4 regions of the Novosphingobium sp. YAF33 genome follow, and region 3 is predicted to be linked to each of the others. Evidence: riboswitches for the same ligand, from Rfam matches in the RefSeq annotation. Region 3 holds a riboswitch; each other region holds the start of a gene.
The links. A riboswitch is a leader RNA that binds a small molecule or an ion and turns the genes downstream of it on or off. The one in region 3 is predicted to bind cobalamin.
Positions count from the first base shown of each region.

Region 1: linked by a shared signal. The riboswitch ahead of AB4Z00_RS00975 (TonB-dependent receptor domain-containing protein) and the one ahead of AB4Z00_RS04455 (cobalamin biosynthesis protein CobG) in region 3 are both predicted to bind cobalamin.
Region 2: linked by a shared signal. The riboswitch ahead of cobW (cobalamin biosynthesis protein CobW) and the one ahead of AB4Z00_RS04455 (cobalamin biosynthesis protein CobG) in region 3 are both predicted to bind cobalamin.
Region 4: linked by a shared signal. The riboswitch ahead of AB4Z00_RS24995 (TonB-dependent receptor plug domain-containing protein) and the one ahead of AB4Z00_RS04455 (cobalamin biosynthesis protein CobG) in region 3 are both predicted to bind cobalamin.

Region 1 is NZ_JBFRCW010000001.1:207,220-211,424, forward strand. It holds gene AB4Z00_RS00970 (ABC transporter substrate-binding protein) at 1-622, opposite strand, end outside; gene AB4Z00_RS00975 (TonB-dependent receptor domain-containing protein) at 619-2,439, opposite strand; cobalamin riboswitch at 2,539-2,750, opposite strand; gene AB4Z00_RS00980 (cell wall hydrolase) at 2,987-4,168, shown strand.
Region 2 is NZ_JBFRCW010000004.1:356,904-361,108, forward strand. It holds gene AB4Z00_RS10905 (MarR family winged helix-turn-helix transcriptional regulator) at 1-207, shown strand, start outside; gene AB4Z00_RS10910 (CbtA family protein) at 242-1,006, opposite strand; gene AB4Z00_RS10915 (CbtB domain-containing protein) at 1,017-1,244, opposite strand; gene AB4Z00_RS10920 (histidine phosphatase family protein) at 1,441-2,022, shown strand; cobalamin riboswitch at 2,055-2,297, shown strand; gene cobW (cobalamin biosynthesis protein CobW) at 2,487-3,536, shown strand; gene cobN (cobaltochelatase subunit CobN) at 3,682-4,205, shown strand, end outside.
Region 3 is NZ_JBFRCW010000002.1:7,080-11,284, forward strand. It holds gene AB4Z00_RS04450 (precorrin-8X methylmutase) at 1-545, opposite strand, end outside; gene AB4Z00_RS04455 (cobalamin biosynthesis protein CobG) at 546-1,679, opposite strand; cobalamin riboswitch at 1,856-2,083, opposite strand; gene AB4Z00_RS04460 (DUF899 family protein) at 2,206-2,925, opposite strand; gene AB4Z00_RS04465 (glycerophosphodiester phosphodiesterase family protein) at 3,212-4,205, shown strand, end outside.
Region 4 is NZ_JBFRCW010000022.1:22,948-27,152, forward strand. It holds gene AB4Z00_RS24990 (AsmA family protein) at 1-1,118, shown strand, start outside; cobalamin riboswitch at 1,267-1,508, shown strand; gene AB4Z00_RS24995 (TonB-dependent receptor plug domain-containing protein) at 1,708-3,765, shown strand; gene AB4Z00_RS25000 (PepSY domain-containing protein) at 3,770-4,205, shown strand, end outside.

The DNA.
Region 1 (4,205 bases), on a different contig from region 3:
CCGCCACCAGTCCACCGGATTCCCACACTATTGCCGGAAGAAGCGCTGAGCCCGGCGGCGGCGCATCGCGGCGCACGGCGGCGTCGATGCGGGCCACCAGCCTTTCGCCCAGCGCGGCATGACCCGCCAGCCGTGCCAGCGTGCGGACCTGTTCGCGCGCGGCTCCCAGGTCCGACGCGATCGGCATCTTCACCAGCCGGTAGCCGAGGCGCCGGAATGCCGCCTCGCTCGCAGGGTCGAGGAACGCGCTGGCCACGACCACCCTGGGATGGATCGTCGCCACTTCCTCCACCGTCCCCGAGATCGCCCGGTACCGGCGCGCGCGGGCGATCGGCATCGAGCTGCTCTCGGGATCCTGGCTATAGCTGGAGATCGCCAGCAACTGCCCCGGATCCATCACTTCGGCCAGGATGGCGTCCGTGCAGGGGTTGAGCGAGACGATGGTGGGGCGCTCCGCCCCGCTCTCGCCGTGGCCCGGTACCGCGGGGGCGGCCTCGGTGGTGTCACCGCCCCCGCAGCCCGCCAGCGCCGCCGAGCCGGCCAGAGCCAGCACGACAAGGAACCGGCGGGCCTTGCGCCTGCCCCGTCCAACCGATGTCGTCAGGGCAGACGACAGGATCACATCTTCACCCGCACCCCGGCATAAGCCGCGCGGCCCGGGGTGCCATATGTCCGCACCACTTCGTAGTGCTCGTCGAACAGGTTTTCGACACGGCCGTAGACCTGGATGTTCTGCGTCACGTCGAAGGCGCCGCGCAGGCCGACGACGACATTGCCGCCGAGGTAGTAGGTATTGGCGATGTCGTCATAGCGACCGCCGCCCACGCGCAAGTCCGCACCGAGGCGGAAGCCGTCCGACCAGTGCTTGTCCAGGCTGGCATAGAGGTTCGTCTTGGGACGGCGAGCGAGGCGCGTGCCGGTCACCTCGTTCGTAGCGTCGAGGTAAGTGGCCGAAAGGCTCATGTCGAAGCCTTCCCAGTCGCTCACCTGCATGCCCAGTTCCACGCCCTTCGCCCGCGCGCGGCCGACGTTGTAGTAGTTGAAGGCGGTCAGGTCGTAATCGATCAGGTTCTTCGTCTTGCGGTCGAAGTAAGTGACCGAGAACGTGCCGTGGCCTTCCGCAAAGGGCTGCTCCACGCCGACATCCCACGACTTCGACGTCTCGGGATCGAGCGCGCGGAAGCCGGAATTGGAATAGAGCTGGTAGAGCGACGGCGCCTTGAAGCCCTCTCCGTAGCTGGCGCGCAGGATCGGCGCTTCCTCGCTGCCGCCGATCACCCAGGCACCGTTGGCCGAGAAGGTGGTCTTGTGGCCGAAGTCCGAATTGTCGTCATAGCGCAGGCCGCCGTTCAGCGTCAGCCCGGTGACGGGGCGCAGGGTCAGCATGCCGAAGTAGCTGTCGATCGAGGTCGAATCCTTCGAACCGTAATTGTCGGAGAACTTCTGCTTCTCCGTCTCGGCGCCGACGAGGATGCTGGCCATGTCGATGGGGGTGTAGGAGACCTGACCCTCGAAACGGTCGGCGCGGCCATTGGTGGTGTAGGGACCGAAGACGGCATCGTCCGAGATGCGGCGCGTATCGGTGAGGCCATAGCCCAGGCGCGCGCTGAGGCGGCCGTCCAGCCCCTTGTAGCGCAAGTTGGCATAGCCCACGGTATCGCGCTTCATGCCCACGTTCAGGGCATCGGCGCCGGTGTTGTCGTAATCGTAATTGGCCTTGATCCAGTACGTCCCGGCATCGGCGGTAAGACCGCTCACCAGCTCCACTTCGGCGCGGGCGTTGGCGCTCTTGCTCTCGAAGCCGTCCTTCTCTTGGCCGCCGAGGCGCTCGTCGAAAGCGGAGTAGCCGTCGCCCTTGAGCCAGTTGCCGCCCAGGGTCAGGCCCACCGGCCCGACCTTGCCCGCCGCCGAGGCGCCGAGCTGCTTCTGGTCGCGCCAGCCGTATTCGGCCTGGCCGCGCGCGGTCCACTGCTCGGTCGGGCGCGCGGTGATGAGGTTGATGACGCCGCCGATCGCGCGGCTGCCCCAGAGCACGCCGGACGATCCGCGCACCACTTCGATGCGGTCGAACTGGCCGACGGTCAGGCTGCCGAAGTCGAAGCCGCCGCCCACGTCGCCGGGATCGTTGATGCGCACGCCGTCGATCAGCACGAGGCTCTGCGCGTTCTCGGCGCCGCGGATGAACACGCTGGCCGGCTGGCCGAAACCGCCCGACTGGGCAAAAGTCACACCCGGCAGGCGGGCCAGGATGTCGGTCGCGGTGACCGCCTGGGTGCGCTCGATATCCTCGCGGGTGATGACCGAGACGGACTGGCCGATCTCGCTGGTGGGGGTTTCGGTGCGCGTCGCGGTGACGACGATACTATCGATTGCGGCTTCATCCGCGAAAGCGGGGGTCGAGACGGCAAGAGCCGTCCCCAGCAGAAACAGGTACTTCACGCGTATTCCTCCAACCTGAACGACTTTGCCGTCCATGGCGGAGACGCGCGCTTTTCCTCATGCGCGTGCTCGCTGCATGCCGGGACACCCCGCCCGGCTGCGGAACGACCGTCAAAGGCAGGTCTCCTGGCTCCCGGATCTTCGCGCCGCCTGCCGCCTTCCCGGTGTGACCCAGTGGCATAGCGTGGCAGGGGCGCTCCCCGGTTACAGTTGCGGGGGCAGCTTCGGACTTGCGCCGAAATTCCCACCAGGGTTCCCTTTTCACGAAACCCGGGGCCCGGCTCCGGGCCACCCATGACGTCGCGAGTGCCGATACTGGGCAGTGGGGGGATTGGCAAGCGGCGCAAAGGGCGGCGCGGCGGTATCGCCGGGGACGATCGCAAACAAACTCTTAAGCGATTCAGCCTATCGCTGCCCGCTGTACCGCTTCGGGACGCGCCGATTTCCAGGGATGCCGCGCCCGGCAAAGCAGGTTAGGCGCAAGATACGCGATGACCCGGTGGAACGCGAAATCCGCGCTGGCCGACAATGCGCCGAAAGGACCCGAGTGACCGCTGCCGCCCTTCCTGCCTGCACCGAAACCTGGGAGCCGCGCCCGCGCGATTTCCAGGGTCATTTCGTGCGCGGCGGACGCAAGCGGCTGCAACGCAGGCGGCGGCGCTGGACGCTCGGCTCGGCCGCGCTCGTCGCCGTGGCCCTGCCTGCCTTCGCCGCGCCTTCCTTCGCCCCGGCCGAAGCCTGGGACCGCCTCACCGCCTCCGGGACGGAAACCGGCGGCGCGCCCGTTCTGCCCATGCCGTTCGAGCAGGCCGGCGCCAGCTTCCCCGGCTCTGCCTATTACTATCTCGAAGCCGAACAGCCCGTGCTCAAGATAGGCGAAGGCATCCATTCCGACGCGGATGACGGAACCGGCGGCCCCGGCCCGGTCGCCCGCGCCCTGCGGATCGACAATTCCGGGGTGGACCGCAGCCGCGCGCTCCAGTGCCTGACGGCGGCGATCTATTACGAAGCCGCCAGCGAGCCCGACGGCGGCCAGCGCGCCGTGGCCCAGGTCGTGCTCAACCGCGTGGCCCATCCGGCCTATCCCAAGACCGTCTGCGGCGTCGTCTACCAGGGTTCGGAGCGGCCGACCGGCTGCCAGTTCTCCTTCGCCTGCGACGGATCGCTGGCCCGCGCGCCGCAGCGCTTCTTCTGGCAGCGTGCCGAATCCGTAGCCCGCGCCGCGCTGTCCGGCGAAGTCTATACGCCGATCGGTCTGGCGACGCATTATCACACGATCCAGGTCAATCCCTACTGGGCCCCGAGCCTGCACTATCTGACCACCATCGGCGCCCATCGCTTCTATGCCTTCAACGGCGCCGCGGGCCGCCCTGCCGCGTTCCGCTTCGCCTATTTCGGCGGCGAGCCGCTGGCCGCCCCGCATCGCCGCGACGAGTCCGCCGCCTCGGCCCTTGCCACCGCCGCGCTGGACCCGCTGGCCGTGCAGCGCAGCTTCGGCACCGCCGAGGCGCTCCGCCCCGGGCAGGCCGCTGCGCCTTCGCCCGCCATGCCCTCCGCCGCCCCTTCCACGGGTGCGGAGCGCGCGCCCGTCTATGCCAGCGACGTGCGGGATCGCGGGGGCGAGTCGCTCTACAAGGCCAGCAACTTGCCCGAGACCCAGGGCGTGCGGCCGGAATATGCCAATTCGGGCAAGTGGATCGCCCAGCCGCGTCAGGAGCAGGCCCGCTGACGGCAAGTTGGCGCCTTTAGCGATCCGGCGCATTCAT
Region 2 (4,205 bases), on a different contig from region 3:
GCGCGGGTGCTCATGCTCAGCAGTGCCGGACTGGTGACGCTCGATATCGCGGAGCCCTGGGTCGACAAGGTTCAGGACGATCTCGTCGTCCACCTGTCGCGGGAAGAGCGCGATGTCTTCTTGAGAGTGCTCCAGAAAGCCACGCAGGCGGGCAACGAGATGAGCCGTGCGCCGCTCCGTCTCGTGGCCAAAGTGCAGAGTTCCTGAACCAGGCAGCTCTGCACTCCAACCGATTGAACGATCAGGACTTTGCCTTCTGCAGCACGCGCTCGGCCCAAAGTCCGAAAGCGAGGCCAATCGTCGCCCATAGCACCAGCTGCGTGCCGATGGAGGCCACGCGGAAGTTCCACAGAAGCACGGCCGGGAAGTCCGTGGGAACCTCGTTAACGGCAGGCAGCAGAAACTGCCCGAGGCCCACCAGGCCCAGATAGATCACAAGACCGAGCAGCGTGGCATCGAAACCGCGTCCCGGTCGTGCAAGGGCGCTCCTGATACGCGCTGCCACGACGGCGGCGCCGAGCGACAGCGCGATCATGCCGAAATAGGCAGCAGTGCGCAGGGCCACGGTTTCGTGCTTGCCCACGGCTGGCGGGGTCTGGGGATATTTGATCGCCGGTACCACCACCACCAGCGCGAATGTCAGCGCGGCCAGCATGAGTGCGAAGCTGCGCGGGCCCAGATTTACCATGCGGCCGTAGCCGTAAGCGAAGACGAGCGAGAAGATCCCGCCCACCGCAGCGCCGTACAGCACGAGTGCGGTCACCAGTCCCGCACCTTTCTGCGTATCGCGGCTGACGAGTTCCTCTTCCTGCGGCTCGGCCGGCGTGCCGGTGTGGGGCATGGCCATCCCGGCGTGGCCGGACGGGGCATCATGCGCGGAGTGGCTTTCCTCGTAACCGATCGCCAGATCGATCTGCGGTTCGGCAAAGCCCCGCGCGAAAAGCGTGGCGAGAAGCGCGCCCAGAATGCCGGCAAGCATCCCGCGCCAGAGCAAGTCCCTGGTCATGTGCAGCGCCTCAGTGGCAGGGGAAGCCGAGGAGGTGACGCCCGTCGTGGACGAACTCGTGGACGTACATGCCCTGGAACAGGGAGAAGGCGCCCTGCTCGGTGCTGACGAAATAGATGAAGATGACGGCCAGCAGCGTGCCGAGCACGGCCCAGGGCGCGATGTCTTCCAGGGGAATGGCGTTACCGCCCGGCACGGGAATGAAAGCGTCGTCGAAAACTGCGGTGGAAACAGCCATTGTCATGCTCCTTGGCGGGATTGCGCGTCCCCGGAAAACCTGTTGCCAAGAAGGAAGGTCTGGCTCTCGACGGGACGGTTCCCGTGCGATTACAGTGGCGCGACCGCGCCGGATTCTCACCGGCTTCTTCGATACTCGACGCCGCTTCCTTAGGACCGCGCGGGCCGCGGCGTCAACGACCCCACGGAATTTACCCTTGGCGACAACCCTCCTGCTGATCTGCATCGCCGCCACGGCGTCGAGCCGCGAAGGCCGGTTTCCCGAGCCGGCGGAACCGCTGGATGCGGCAGGGCGACGCGATGCCGCCCTGGCCAGGTTGCCCCAACGCTACCACGCCGCGGTGCAGGCCAGCCCCGCCCGCGCCGCTGCCGAGACCGCCTCGGCGATGGGGCTCACGGCCAGAACCGAACCGGCGCTTGCCGATATCGATCATGGCGAGTGGCAAGGCTTGTCCTTCGCGCAGATCGAGGCAAGCGATCCCGGACAGCTCGGCCGGTGGCTGGCCGAACCCGCGCAAGGCGCGCCCGCGGGTGAAACACTGGATCAGGTTCGCACGCGGATCGGTGCATGGATGGACCGCGTTGCCGGCTCCGACGCGCCGACCTGCGCCATCACGCACCCGATGACGATCCGCGCCGCCATCTCCCATGCGCTGGAACTGCCGCTGCGCGCAGCGCTCGCCATCGATGTGGCGCCGCTCTCCTGCACCGTTCTTTCCTTCAACCGGAGTTGGCGATTGCAGTCTCTGGGTCTTGCGGTGCGGGGCGTCCCCGGCTAATCGCCTCCGGGTTCGGGATGCCTTCTGGCGACCGGACGAAGATCGCGCCGGTGCCCCGCAAGGGGCTTAATACGGGAACGCGGTAAGGACGGTTCGCCGTCCCGATCCGCGGCTGTCCCTGCAACTGTAAGCGGCGAGCGCGATGCACATTCGCGGCGGGGCAAGCCCCCCACCGCAGCCACTGGGCCGGACGCTAAGTCATGCGAGGCCTGGGAAGGCCGTGCATCGCGTGATGACCCGCGAGCCAGGAAACCTGCCGGCGTCGATGTCGCTCTTGCCCGGGTCCAGGGAATGGCCAAGGCACGGTAACTCTTCCGTCTGAGCGACGTGATGCATGCGGCCGGGGCCGCAGCGGCATATCGCGTCGGGCGCCCGTGCGCCGGTCCGTCGCGGCGTGCCGCCATCGTCGCGCCCGCGACGGGACGCCCCGCCGTTTCAGGTCGCTGGCGCGCGGGAGACGAGATATGAGCAAAGTTCCCACCACCGTCATCACCGGCTTCCTCGGCGCCGGCAAGACCACGCTGATCCGCCACCTGCTCCAGAACGCCAAGGGTCGCCGCCTCGCGCTCATCATCAACGAGTTCGGCGACGTCGGCGTCGACAGCGAACTGGTGAAGGGCTGCAATGACGAGGCCTGCCCGGAAGACGACATCGTCGAACTGGCCAACGGCTGCATCTGCTGCACCGTCGCCGACGATTTCCTGCCGACCATGCAGAAGCTGCTCGACCGCGAGAACAAGCCCGACCACATCATTATCGAAACCAGCGGCCTTGCCCTGCCAAAGCCACTGGTGAAGGCGTTCCAGTGGCCGGATATCCGCACCCGCGCGACGGTTGACGGCGTGGTCGCGCTGATCGACGCCGATGCCGTGGCCGCCGGCCGCTTCGCCACGGACGAGGCCGCGCTTGCCGCAGCCCGCGCCGCCGATCCGATGCTGGACCATGAAAGCCCGCTGGAGGAACTGTTCGAGGAACAGCTCGGCTGCGCGGACATGGTCGTGCTCAACAAGACCGACCTCGTCGATGCCGATGCCCTCGCCCATGTCGAAACGCTGGTCTTGGCCGAAACGCGCCCCGGCGTGAAGATCGTACGCGCGGACCACGGCGCGGTCGATATCGCCGCGCTGCTGGGCATCACCGCTGCTGCCGAGGACGACCTCGATTCCCGCCCCTCGCACATCGACGGGCTGGACGAGGATCACGACCATGACGACTTCGACAGCTTCGTCGTCTCGGGCGGCGATGTCGCCGATCTCGACGCCCTGCTCGCGCGCCTGAAGGACCTGATCGCGGAGCATGACGTGCTGCGCGTGAAGGGCATGGTCGTGGTCGGCGGCAAGCCGAGCCGCCTTGTCGTGCAGGCCGTGGGGCCGCGCATCCAGCACTTCTACGACCGCGCCTGGCTGCCGCAGGAAGCGCGCCGCACCCAGCTTGTCGTCATCGGCCAGAAGGGACTGAACCGCGCGGCCATCGAGGCCGGGCTGGCAGACGTTCTCGGCGCCGTGGCAGCGTGAAGCATAGGCTCCCCTCCCCACTTCGTCATTGCGAACCCGCAAAGCGGGTGAAGCAATCCAGAGCCATGCAGAGCCGCCCTGGATTGCTTCGCTTTGCTCGCAATGACGAGGAAGAGTTCTGTCGCGGTGTCGGGGGGAACGCCTGATGCACCTGCTGTCCGCCACGCCGGGGACGATCTCCAACGGCGAGGAGGCGATCGACCTCGACCAGTCTCCCGGCGACATGGTGATCCTCACTGTGGCGGACAGTGAGCTGGCCTGCTTTGCGAGCGCGGCGGCGCGGTTGCCCTCCGATGCTCCCAGCGTACGCCTCGCCAACCTGCTGCAACTGCGCCACCCCTATTCGATCGACCTCTATGTCGAGAAGGTGATCGCGCACGCCAAATTCGTCTGCGTGATCCTGCTCGGCGGCAAGAGCTACTGGGACTACGGCATCGACGAGATCGCCCGCGTCGCCCGCGAAAACGGCATTGCCTTCGCCGCCATCGCCGACGGGCGAGAAGCCGATCCGGCGCTCGACCGCGCGTCCACCCTGCCCGCCGAAACGCGTGAGAAATTGCGCGACTATCTGCGGCAGGGCGGCACCGCCAATGCCCTCTCTTTCCTGCGCACCGCCGCGCAGGCAATCGGCTTTGATGCGGGCGAACCCGACGATCCCGTGCCGGTGGC
Region 3 (4,205 bases):
ACCGGGCAGGTATCCCATAGGGCGGCCTTGGACTCGGCCGCCCCCACGAAGCCGACCGGACAGCCAATGATCGCTGCCGGGCGCGGGCAATCGGGGTCCTCCAGCATGTCGAGCAAGTGGAACAGCGCGGTGGGCGCATTGCCGATGGCCACCACCGCCCCGCCAAGGTGCGGCCGCCAGAGTTCGAGCGCCGCCGCCGAGCGGGTATTCGCCATCGCCTGCGCCATTTGCGGGACTTGCGGATCCTGGAGCGTGCAGATCACCGCATTGTCCGCGGGAAGCCGGGCGCGGGTGATCCCTTCGCCCACCATGCGCGCATCGCACAGGATCGGCGCACCCGCCTCCAGCGCCGCCATCGCCGCGCGGGCGAATCCGGGCGAGAAGCGGATGTGCCGCGCCAGCTCCACCAGCCCCGAGGCGTGGATCATGCGGACCGCGATGCGCTCCTCGTCAGCGGGAAAAGCCGCGAGGTCCGCCTCGGCGCGGATCGTCGCAAACGACTGGCGATAGATGGCCGCGCCATCCTTTTCGTAGATATGCGCCATTCATGAGGCTCCGAAATGGGCAAGGACATGGTCGGGAGAAAGGCCGCCCCGCGTCGGCGGGTCGCCCGCGCGGCCACGGAGGGCGAGGTCGAAGGCGCCGTCGCGCCCGGTCAGGACCACGTCGCTCGGCCGTGCGCGCGCGCAGCCTTTGGCGCAGCCGGAAACGTGCAGGCGCCCGGACACATGCGGCGCCAACCGGCGCGCCAGTTCGCGCGTTTCGACCGTCGCCTGCGGGCATGTCGGCGCGCCCGGACAGGCATCGGCGCGCAGCAGCGGGTCGCCGGGATCGAGAATGAAGCCCTCCACCGGCTCTCGCACGTCGGATTCCGCCAGAAGCTGCCGCCAAGGTGTAACGCGAAGCGCCGCAGCGCCGGTCGCTGCCATCAGCCGCACCAGTGCCTCCCCCTCGATCCGCCCGAACGGCACCCCGTAGCCATGCGGCGCAGCGGCTCCGACGGCGGGACGGCTATCCCCCCGCGCCCATTGCGGAAGAGCGGCCGTGTGGCGCGAGGCCCGGCGGGCAGCGGCGCCGCCGGTCTCCACGAACCAGTGGGCCAGCGCGATCAGGCGGTCTGCGGCTTCTTCCAGCGGAATGGAAACCCCGCTCTCGCGCCCGTCGAGGCGGAGCAGCAGGCCGCCGGCTTCCGCGCGCTCGATGCGGAAATCCGCAGGGCTGTCCAGCAGCGTGGCGACGGGGCCGGCATCGACCGCGATGCCCATCTTTCCGGGCAATTCGGGCAACTCGGCCAGACGGCCCAGGAGTTCTTCCGCGATCCGCGCGGTATCGTCCCCGCGATCCCAGCCGGGTGCGACAAGCAGGTTGCGCCGCCCCTCCAGACCGGCGTCGGCATCGACCAGGCCCCGGTCGACCAGGGCGCGCAGCAAATCCTGCCAGCCCTGCTCGCGGACACCGCGGATCTGGAGATTGGCGCGATTGGTGATGTCTATCGCACCGCTGCCGAAACGGCGCGCCAGATCGGCAAGCACCGCGATCTCGGCCGCGGTCAGGCGCGCCAGCCGGGGCTTCACGCGCACGATCAGCCCGTCTCCGGCCATCATCGGACGCCAGGCATCCGGGCACCATCCGCGCAAGGCGAAGCCTGTCATCGGGACGCGCGTTTCATCCTGCCGCACGGCATCATCCTCTCGCGCGCAGCGACGATGACCGGGGCTTGCCGACGGGCGTCGGTCCGCACGCAACGACGGGCGGGCGCGATGAACGCCCGTCCTGCGCGCCGATGCAGCCCCAGCCGCACGGCTTCGTCGCTCACGCGGAGTACCGAGCCTTGGCCTATCCCTGGGCCAGGGCAAGAGCGACCGATGCGCCGGCAGGTCTCCTGGCTTGCGGGTCAAAGCGCGATGCTCGGCCTTCCCGGACCGTGGCGCCGGGCGCCCGCGATCCAGTGGCCGGCTTCCCGGGGGAAGCCACGGCATCTTGCTCACCGCTCACAGTTGCAGGGACAGCCGCGGATTCGAGGGACGAACCCTCTCACCGCGTTCCCTATTAAGCCTCGTTCGAGGCACCGGCGCGATCTTGCCCGCCGATCCTGACGGATCGAGCGGGCACCGGGGCGCTAACGCAGGAAATGCCGATCCGCAAGTCTCATGGAGCCACGTCCAAACAGGGACGCGCGCTGGGAGCGCGGTTAGAGCCCCCCGGTCAGCGGTAGCTCAGCTTCGGGAAGAAATCCCCGCGTCCCTCGGGCAGCAGGTCCAGCAAGCCCCAGACCGGGTCCAAAGCATCCAGCGAGCGATGGTGCTGGTCCGGCTCCTCCGGGGCGTAGAGCAGTTCGCCGCCCCAGAAATGCCGAACCTCGCCGCCATCCTTGCGGAAGACGTTGATCATCGGCTCGTCCCAGTCCTTGCCGTCCTCGTACCCGCGTTCCTGGCGCATGGCGGGGGTTACGCCGGCCGTGTTGCCGAAATAGTCCCGTGTGTAGCTGCTGCCTTCGGCCGATAGGAACCGGAGATGCGGCCAGCGGCGTTCACGCGCCCAGGCCACCAGACGGGCCAAAGGCGAACGGGCGACGACGTAGAACGCCGCAGCCTGCGGGACATGCCGTGCGGCCCCGTCCAGCCCGTCGAGCAGATGCGTGCAGCCGGTGCAGGGCTCGTCGCGCTCGGGACCGAACATGTAGCTGTAGAGGATCAGGCTGGGCTTCCCCGCGAACAGTTCCGACAGCCGCACCTGCTCCGGGCGCTGATGATCCCCGATGCGCTCGAAGACGTAGTCCTCCTTGATCGTCCCGCCGGGGGGCAGCGCCCGGCGCATCGCCGCAACCGTTTCCGTCTGGCGGCGCAGGGCCATTTCGGCATCGAGCAGTTCATTGCGCGCGCGGCGGTATTCGGCGCTTTCGTTAGGAAAACTGAGATGTTCCATGATCGGGCTCCTCCCTCCGGTTGCTCCCCTGACGCTCGCAGCCTGAACGCCCGAACGAGGGCAAGAGTTCACGCAAAGCTGCGGCAAATCGCCGCCCCCTTCCGGCAACGCGGCAAGCCCCTGACGCAAGGCGATATTCCGACCCCGTGCTGTCATGATCCGGGGCTAGTCGCGCAAATGACCCACCCTGCCGCCCCGCCAGGAGGCGGGATCATGGCCGCAGCGCCGCGCTTCTGCACGGGGTACGCTGCCCGCGATCCCTGCCTTGAGCCCGGAGATTACCGCGATGAACCACCACCCGACCGAAACCACCCTGTCCCGCCGCGGCATGCTCCTTGCCGGCGCTGGGGCAGGCGCCGCCACGCTTCTCGGCCAAGGCCCCGCACTGGCGGCGCCGCAGAATTCGGTCGCGCAAACTGGAGGCGCGCGCAAGAAGCCGCTGGTGATCGGCCACCGCGGCTGTTCGGCGCTGCGGCCCGAGCACACCTTGGCGTCCTATGCCAAGGCCATCGACCAGGGCGCGGACTTCGTGGAGCCGGATCTCGTCTCGACCAAGGACGGTGCCCTGATCGCCCGGCATGAGAACAACATTGCCGAAACCACCAATGTCGCGGACCATCCCGAATTCGCCCAGCGCCGCACGACCAAGGCGATCGACGGGGAAAAGGTCACCGGCTGGTTCACCGAGGATTTCACCCTCGCAGAGATCAAGACCCTGCGCGCAGTCGAACGGCTCGGCGCCATGCGCCCCGAAAGCAAGAGCTACGACGGCCAGTTCCAACTGCTCACGCTTGAGGAAATCGCGGACTTCGTGGCCGCGGAATCCGCCGCGCGCGGCCGCAAGATCGGCCTCATTCCCGAGATCAAACACTCCACCTATTTCGCCGGGATCGGCCTGCCGCAGGAACAGCGCTTCCTCGACCGCGTGGCCGCGAGCCATTATCTCTCGACGGCCCCGGTGATCGTCCAGAGCTTCGAGGTGGCCAATCTCAAGTGGCTGCGCCCGCGCATCGCCGCCTATCGCAGCCTGCAGCTCCTGCAACTGACCGTGCCTCTGGACATGCACCCCGCCGATGTCGCCGCCTCCGGGGGCAGCCTCACGTTCAAGCAGATGCTCACGCCCGCCGGTCTGGCCGAAGTCAGGACTTATGCCGAGTGGATCGCCCCCGTGCTCCAGGGGATCATTCCCTTCGGCGATGCCACGGGCAAGTCCGGCCCGCTGGGCAAGCCGAGCACGCTGGTGCGCGATGCCCATGCGGCCGGCCTGCTCGTCTCGACCT
Region 4 (4,205 bases), on a different contig from region 3:
ACCTTTCGGGCAAGCTGACGGTGACCAATGCCGAGCGGCTGCGGCTGGATGCCGTGCTGGCGACCAGGCGGCTGGACATCGTCGATGCCGCGCCGTTCATCGGCTACAACCCGGACATCGTGGCATCGAAAGGCGCCGTGGCCGCGGCCGCCGCCACCGGCGCGGGCGCCCAGCGCGTCCTGCCGGACGCCGCCCTGCCCGTGGAGACGATGCAGCGCTTCGACGCCGGGCTGGACTGGAAGGTCGGCGTGGTCCGCTCACGCAATGTGCCGGTGCAGAACATCGCCCTGAAGCTCTCGCTCGACCGGGGACGACTGGCCCTGTCGCCGCTGACATTCTCGATGGCGCGCGGCGATGTCGCCTCGGACCTGGTGTTCGACACGCGTCAGCGCCCCTCGGCCGTAAGCTACGACATTCGCCTCAAGTCCACGCCGATGGGCCGTCTGCTGGCCGGCTACGGCGTGGTGGAATCAGGCACGACCGGCACGATCGGCGGCCGCATCAAGCTGGAAGGCCGCGGCGACACGATCCACGATTCGCTCGCTTCGGCATCGGGCCGGATCGCCTTCATCATGCCCCGCGGCACTTTCTGGACGCGCAACGTGCAGCTGGCCGAGCTGGACCTCGGCACATTCGCCTCCAAGATGTTCGAGGGCAAGCTGAAGAAGCCCGTCCAGCTCAACTGCGGCCTGGTGGCCTTCACGGTCCGAGGCGGCACGGCGGCGGCCGACCCGATCCTGATCGACACGTCGAAGAATGTCATCACCGGGCGCGGCGGCTTCAGCTTCGATACCGAGGCGCTCGACATGGGCTTCCGCGCGGACGGCAAGAAGTTCAGCCTGTTTTCCGGGCAGTCACCCGTCGGCATCGGCGGCCGCTTCGCCAAGCCCTCCCTTCAGGTCATCAGCCCGCAATTGCTCGGCCGCGCCGGGGTGGGCCTTGGACTGGCCGTGGCGGCGACGCCGGTGGCGGGGCTACTCGCCTTCGTGGACGTGGGCGATGCCAAGTCCGCCGCCTGCGGCCCGGTGCTGTCGGGCGCCAATGCGCAGTCCCAGCGCACCGCCAAGGGCAAGCCGCGCGACGACGTCGGCTCCGGCCGTCCCGACAAGAACGACTGAGTTTCCTCCGCCGCGACAGCTCCGCTCGGAACGGACGTGAACCGGAACGGGCGCGCTCTGGCCGGCTTCGCCCACGCGAATACATCCCGCTTGCACAGGGCGCACGCCCCGGCTAGCTCATCGCGTCCGCCATTTCCGCAAGGAGGGCGGGCAATGATCGCGCTGGTGCCTCGAAAGAGGCTTAATAGGGAACACGGTGAGAGAGGCTTCCTCTTGAATCCGAGGCTGTCCCTGCAACTGTAAGCGGTGAGCGCGATGCACATCACGCGGCGGGGCAATGCCCCCTGCCGCAGCCACTGGGCCGGACGCTAAATCCTGCGAGGCCTGGGAAGGCCGTGCATCGAGCGATGACCCGTGAGCCAGGAGACCTGCCAGCGTACGGTCGCTCTTGCTTTGGTCCAGGGGATGGCCGGGGCACGGTGATTTTTCCGTCTGAGCGACGAACCAGCGGCAAGGGCCGCACGGTGCGCTGAGCGGTCGTCCCGAATCCGGGCGCCCGGCCGGTCAGTGCGCCGGTCGTTCGCGGGCCTGGGTTCGCGAGCGGCAGACCCTTGCCAAAAGCTCGCTTGGCGCCCGGCAGGGGAATGAAATGAAGATCGCAACCGTTTCGCACGCGGCGCTTGCCGCGGCGCTGACTCTCGCCTGCGCCGCGCAGGCCCGGGCCGCGGATGGCGGGAAGGTCGAGGGCCGGAAGTTCGGGGGCCTGGAGGCCGATGCCGCAGAGGCGGATGGCCCTTCGATCGTCGTCACCGGGCAGAGCCTGGAAGAGACGCTGCCGCAGGAACTCTCCCGCTACGGCAACGACGTCGTCACCGTCGATGAACGGCAGATCCGCAACAGCGGCGCGGTGGATGTGACCAAGGCGCTGGACCAAGTACCCGGCCTCTACGTGCGCGGCCGCAATGGCCCGTTCACTTACGTAGACGTCTCGCTGCAGGGTTCGCGCACGCAGGACGTGCTCTGGACGATGGACGGCATCCGCCTCAACAACCGCCTGTATGGCAGCACCTCGCCCAACGACACGCTGCCCGCCAGCATGATCGAGCGGATCGAGGTCCTGCGCGGCGGAGAGAGCGTGTTCTACGGCACCCAGGCCTCGGCCGGAGTGATCAACGTGGTGACGCGCAGCTTTTCCGACGATCCGGGCGGCCAGGTCAATGCCTCGGTCGACAGCTGGGGCGGCACGACCCTGGACGGCTATGCGCGCGGCGCCCTGGGCGACCACCGCTTCGTGGCCTATGCCTCGCACAATCGCTCGGAAGGCTACCTGCCCTACAGCGCCTATCAGCCCAGCCTCACCGACCGGCACCTCGGCTACGACTTGTGGTCGGCCGGGCTCAAGTACCAGTACGCGCTGGCGCCGGATCTCGCGCTCAACGCGCAGTACCAGCATACCGAGGCGAAGCTCGACAACCTATCCCCCACCCGCATTCGCGAGAGCCGCAACGACCGGAACGAGGAAGTGGCCAGCCTGCGGCTCGACTACACCGGCAGCGACAGTGTGCAGTTCTTCCTGAAAGGCTATTTCCACGACTGGAAGACCGCCTACATCCAGATCCGCAATTCGCTGCCCGGCCATCAGCCCCAGGTGATCTATCCAGCCGGCACCTTCTGGGGCTACCGCGACTGGGGCGGCAGCGCGGTGATGAAGCTGCATCTGCACCCCGGCCTGGAATACCTGCTGGGCTACGACTTCCAGAACTTCAGCGGCCGGGACGACGTGCTGCTGATCGCGCCGACCAGCGAGCAGGTCCACGCCGGGATCCTGCAGCTTCGCACCACCGACGAGATCTCGTCGAAGGGCCGCCTGGCGGCGGGCCTGCGCTACAATCGCACGGACGGCGCGCGCAAGACGATCTGGAACGTCTCGGGCCGCTACGACTTTGCCGAGGCGCTCTATCTGGAAGCCAATGGCGGCACCGCCTTCGTGCTGCCCGACGCCTCGCAGCTCTACGGCAACGACCCTTGCTGCGAGGTGGGCAATCCGAACCTCAAGGCGGAGCAGAGCCTTTCGCTCAACCTCTCGGCAGGCGGCATCCTGCCGCTGGGCGCGGCCTCGCTGGGCTGGAAGGCGACCTATTTCGACCGCCGCATCACGGACATGATCGACAGCGTCTACGACGATCCCGCCTTCCCCGGCGGCACTTACGCCAACCTCGACGGCAAGGTCCGCTCGCAAGGCGCGGAGCTGGAACTCGACGCGCGCTGGCCGGGCGGCTGGGGCATCTCGGCCAGCTACACATATGCCCGCGTGCGCGAAAAGGGCGCATCGACGCAGCTGGACCGCAACCCCAAGCAATATGCCAAGGCCGCCTTGTCCTATGCGCCCGAAGACCAGCCCTTCGGCGCGAGCCTCAACGCCAGCTGGATCGGCGATGTCTGGTCGACCGCATCCGGCGCGGGGCGGCAAAACTACGGCAACTACGCCCTGCTCGATGTCGGCGCCTATCTTTACGTCGATGGGGCGGCGCGGCGGAACCGCTTCGGCGTCAATATCGAGAACCTGCTCGACCGGGAATATGCCACGCGCGGCTACCTTTCGGCCGCGACCGACCAGGGCGTGCTCGATGGCAGCAACAGCCGCTTCCTCTATTTCAACCGGGGCGTGCCGCGCACGCTGCGGATGCAATACGGCCTGAGTTTCTGACGCCGTGACCGCGCTCCAGCCTTCCAAGGCGCCCGGTAGCCTGCTGCCCCGCAGCTTGCTGCCGCGCCCCGTCCTCGTCCTTCATCGCTGGCTCGGCGTCTTCGTCGGGCTGCTGATGACCCTCTGGTGCCTGTCGGGCTTCGTGATGATCTACGTGGACTATCCGAGGCTGGAGCCGGCAGCGCAGTTGCAGGGCCTGGCGCCGCTGCAACTGCCGCCCGGTCCGGTCTGGAACGATACCGCGTGGGAAGAGGCAGGCCTCGCGCCAGACCTGCCGATCGCCTCCGCGCGCGTCGAGATGATGGCCGGCCGCCCGGTCCTGCGGATCGTTTCCGCGGCCACCGGCGACCGCTCCATCGCGCAGATGCGGACCATGCCAGAAACCATCGACCTGGCCATGGGGCGGAAGCTTGCCCCGCCCGGGCGCGCCGACCTCGCCA